2 regions of the Streptomyces sp. NPDC001544 genome follow, and region 2 is predicted to be linked to the other one. Evidence: riboswitches for the same ligand, from Rfam matches in the RefSeq annotation. Region 2 holds a riboswitch; the other holds the start of a gene.
What was found. Region 2 has a riboswitch for thiamine pyrophosphate ahead of thiC (phosphomethylpyrimidine synthase ThiC). Riboswitches for the same ligand answer to the same signal wherever they lie in the genome.
Positions count from the first base shown of each region.

Region 1: it holds a riboswitch for thiamine pyrophosphate, as region 2 does, so the genes downstream of both, thiO (glycine oxidase ThiO) here and thiC (phosphomethylpyrimidine synthase ThiC) in region 2, are expected to answer to the same signal.

Region 1 covers NZ_JBIAVN010000001.1:904,378-906,559, forward strand. Annotated here, with positions in the region: gene thiO (glycine oxidase ThiO) at 1-1,128, opposite strand, end outside; TPP riboswitch at 1,126-1,237, opposite strand; gene ACFY0F_RS04145 (hypothetical protein) at 1,290-1,640, shown strand; gene ACFY0F_RS04150 (NAD(P)/FAD-dependent oxidoreductase) at 1,673-2,182, shown strand, end outside.
Region 2 covers NZ_JBIAVN010000004.1:14,326-16,507, forward strand. Annotated here, with positions in the region: gene thiC (phosphomethylpyrimidine synthase ThiC) at 1-1,340, opposite strand, end outside; TPP riboswitch at 1,333-1,520, opposite strand; gene ACFY0F_RS12855 (YibE/F family protein) at 1,593-2,182, shown strand, end outside.

The sequences.
Region 1 (2,182 bases), on a different contig from region 2:
GCGTTTCGGGGTGAACGGGCGCGCCTCCTCGGGCAGTTCGCCGGTGGTCAGGGCCTGCGCCAGGGCGTCGCCGGTGACCGGGGTGAGCAGCACGCCGTTGCGGTGGTGTCCGGTGGCCAGCAGCAGCCCGTCCAGACCGGTCGGGCCGAGCAGCGGCGCGTTGTCGGGGGAGCCGGGACGCAGTCCGGCCCGGGTCTCGGTGAGCGGCAGTTCGGTGATGCCGGGCACCAACTCGTGCGCGTCGCGCAGCAACTGGTACACCCCGCCGGCGGTCACCGTCGTGTCCCAGCCCACTTCCTCGCTGGTCGCCCCGACGACCAGCTCGCCGTTCTCCCGGGGCACCAGGTACACCTGGCTGCCGCGCACCACGGCCCGTACGGTCCGGCTCAGGAACGGCGCGTACCGCTCGGGCACGGTCAGCCGCACCACCTGCCCCTTCACCGGCCGTACCGGCGGCAGCAGGTCACCCGGCAGGCCTGCGAGCCGCCCGCTGAGGCTGCCCGCCGCGAGCACCACCTGGCCCGCGCCCAGCTCGTCGCCGTCCGAGGTGGTGACACCGGCCGCCCGGTCCCGTACGACGTCGAAGCGCTCGGCCCACCGCCGGTGGAAGACCACCCCGGTCCGCTCGCACGCGGCGACCAGCGCGGCCGCCAGCCGACGCGGGTCGATCTGGTGGTCGCGGTCCACCCGCAGCCCGCCGCGAACGCCCGGCGCGAGCAGCGGCTCCAGGCGCCGGCACTCCCGGCCGGACAGCCACTGCGACCCCAGTCCCGAGCGCTGCTGCAGGGCGTGCAGTTCGCGCAGGTGGGCGCGGTCGTCGGCATCCAGTGCGACGGCCAGCGTGCCGCATCTGCGGTAGCCGAGGTCCAGGCCGGTGAGGTCGGTCAGCTCGGCCGCGAAGTCCGGATAGCGGCGGGCCGAGGCCAGGTTCAGGCCGAGCAGTGTCTGCTCGCCGTGGTGCAGTTCCGTGACGGCGGCCAGCATCCCCGCCGCCACCTGCGCGGCCCCGCCGCCCGGCTCCGGGTCCACCACGGCCGTGGCCAGTCCGCGTTGCGCGGCGCGCCAGGCCGTGACCAGTCCGATGATCCCGCCCCCGATGACGAGGACGTCCGACGTACGTGACGACATGGGCGTCGAGCCCCTCCCTTCGCCGGCATGACCCGGATCAGGTTCGTACGGTCGGAGGCCGCCAGCCTCCCTCTCAGCCCGGTGCGTCCGGGCTCCCGCGAGTGCTTTACGGTGGCCACCCTAGCCCGCAGGGCACCCGACTCGTAAGGAGGCCTCCGTCCATGGCCCGTTCACTCGACGGCCTCGTCCTCGCGCCCGTCGCCGACCAGGCCCCCGGTCAGGTGGGCACGCGCACCCGCTTCTCCTACCACGAGAAGAACGGCGAGATCTGGGCCGAGTACGCGGGTGGAGACGTCGTACGCGGGTACCTGGTGGGCACCCGCGAGGGCGACCGGCTGGACTTCAGGTACGTGCAGCTCAAACGGGACGGAACCACCTCCTCCGGACACTGCGGGTCGACCGTGGCCGAGTTGCCCGACGGACGGGTACGGCTGGAGGAGACCTGGGAATGGGAGTCGCAGTCGGGAGCAGGGACGAGCGTTGTGGAGCAGGTCACTGAGCACGCCCCCTGACTGACGCACAGTCAGTTGACTATGGTGATCGAGTGAGCGAGCAGACGCGGGAGACGCGGGAACAGGGCACGTCACAGGCGCGGCGAGTGGTCGTGGTCGGCGCGGGCATGGCCGGGGTGCAGACCGCGGTCGCCCTGCGCGAACAGGGGCTGAAGGGCACCGTGACGCTGATCGGCGCCGAACCCCACCAGCCGTACGACCGGCCCCCGCTGTCCAAGGCCGTGCTGCTCGGCAAGGCCGAGGGTTCCGCCTTCGACGTGGACTTCGAGGCGCTCGGCATCGAACTCCGCCTCGGTCGCGAGGCGTTGGGCGTGCGCCCCGCCGACCACGAGCTGGACACCGAGGCCGGGCCCGTGCCGTACGACGTCCTGGTGCTGGCCACCGGCGCCGAACCGGTCCGGCTGCCCGGCGCGGAGGGCGTGCCCGGCGTGCACCTGCTGCGCACCCTCGACGACGCCGAGCGGCTGCGGCCGGTGCTCGCCCGGCAGCACGACATCGTGGTCGTCGGCGCCGGCTGGATCGGCGCCGAGTTCGCCACGGCG
Region 2 (2,182 bases):
ATCATCGCGGCACCGATGCCGGAGGTGATGTGGTCGTACGCCGGTGCGACGTCCGTGGTCAGCGGGCCGAGCGTATAGAACGGAGCTTCATCGCAGATCTCCTGCTGAAGGTCGATGTTCTCCTTGATCTTGTGCATCGGGACGTGGCCCGGGCCCTCGATCATGGTCTGTACGTTGAAACGCTTGGCAACCCGGTTGAGTTCCCCGAGAGTTCGCAGTTCCGCGAACTGCGCCTCGTCATTGGCGTCCGCGATCGATCCCGGCCGGAGGCCGTCGCCCAGCGAGTATGTGACGTCGTAGGCGGCGAGGATCTCGCAGAGCTCCTCGAAGTTCTCGTACAGGAACGACTCCTTGTGGTGCGCCAGGCACCACGCCGCCATGATCGAGCCGCCGCGCGAGACGATCCCGGTCTTGCGGTTCGCGGTCAGCGGCACGTATGCCAGGCGCACACCGGCGTGGACGGTCATGTAGTCCACGCCTTGCTCGGCCTGTTCTATGACCGTGTCCTTGTAGATCTCCCAGGTCAGTTCCTCGGCGCGGCCGTCGACCTTCTCCAGCGCCTGATAGAGCGGCACCGTGCCGATCGGAACGGGGGAGTTGCGCAGCACCCATTCGCGCGTGGTGTGGATGTTGCGGCCGGTGGACAGGTCCATGACCGTGTCGGCACCCCAGCGGGTCGCCCAGGTCATCTTCTCGACCTCTTCCTCGATGGAGGAGGTCACCGCCGAGTTGCCGATGTTGGCGTTGACCTTCACCAGGAACCGCTTGCCGATGATCATCGGCTCTGTTTCCGGGTGGTTGACGTTCGCGGGCAGCACGGCCCGACCCGCCGCGATCTCCTCACGGACGACCTCTGGGGAAACGTTCTCCCTCAGGGCCACGAACTCCATTTCGGGTGTGATCTCGCCGCGACGGGCGTAGGCGAGCTGCGTGACCGCCTTGCTGTCGCGGCCCCTGCGCGGCTGGCGGGGCCGTCCGGGGAAGACCGCGTCGAGGTTGCGCAGGCCGCCCCGTGGCGAGGTGTGCTTGATCCCGTCGTCCTCGGGGCGGGCTGGACGGCCCGCGTACTCCTCGGTGTCGCCACGGGCGATGATCCAGTTCTCCCGCAGCGGCGGCAGGCCCCTGCGGACGTCGGTTTCGACGAGTGGATCGGTGTACGGGCCAGAGGTGTCGTACAACGTGACCGACTGCCCGTTGGTGAGGTGCACCTGACGGACCGGCACGCGCAGGTCGGGGCGTGATCCCTCGACATACCCCTTGTGCCAGCCGATGGACTTCCCGGCCTCCTGGTCGTCGGAGATCTGCGTGGAGGCAGGCGTGCGTGCGTCCTTGTTGGTCATGAGACCTACTCCCTACGCCGGCATTACCCGGTAACAGGTTCGGCGGTCGACGCAGCGGCTTCCGTCGTCGGTGTTTCTTGTGAAACATCACTTGGCTGAATGACGTTCCACGTGAAACATCGCAAAGACAGAGGTCAGCGCCCTCTCAGCCCGGTGCTCCGAGCTCCCGCGTGTGCAAAGGTGCCTCCACGCTAGCGTCATGTGTGGCGCGGTGAACAGTGCGTCTCGTGCCCTTCTTGCAATGATCGGGCGGTGACCACGACACACGACGAGTCTCGACATCCGCCGGGGCACACGCATGCGACCGGTGAGGGACGCGGGCACTCACACAGTCACAGCCATGGACCGGCCGCACCCGTCTCGAAGCATCTGCGCAAGGTCATCGCCGCCGTCCTGATCCCGTTCACCGCAGCGGTCGTGGTCGGGCTCGTGGTTCTGTGGCCCGGCGGTGCCCCGCCCCACAAGCGGACCGGGGTCGGCTTCGACCGGCAGACCCAGCAGGCCACGGTCACCAGGGTCGTCGAGGTCAGCTGCAAGTCGGTGAACGCTTCCGGCGGCACCGTGGCCGGAGACACCTCGACCGGCGGGGGCGGTTCGGCGCAGCAGGAGGCGGGCGGTACCTGCAAGAAGGCGACGGTCCGGGTCGACACCGGCAAGGACGAGGGCCGCACGTTCACCGAGATCGTGCAGCCGGACCAGTCGCGGCAGTTGCACGAGGGCGAGAAGGTCGTGACCGCCTACGAGCCTTCGGCTCCGAAGGATCTGCAGTACTCGGTCACCGACGTCAACCGGCGCATGCCGATGGCGCTGCTGGCGGGCATCTTCGCACTCGCCGTCGTGGT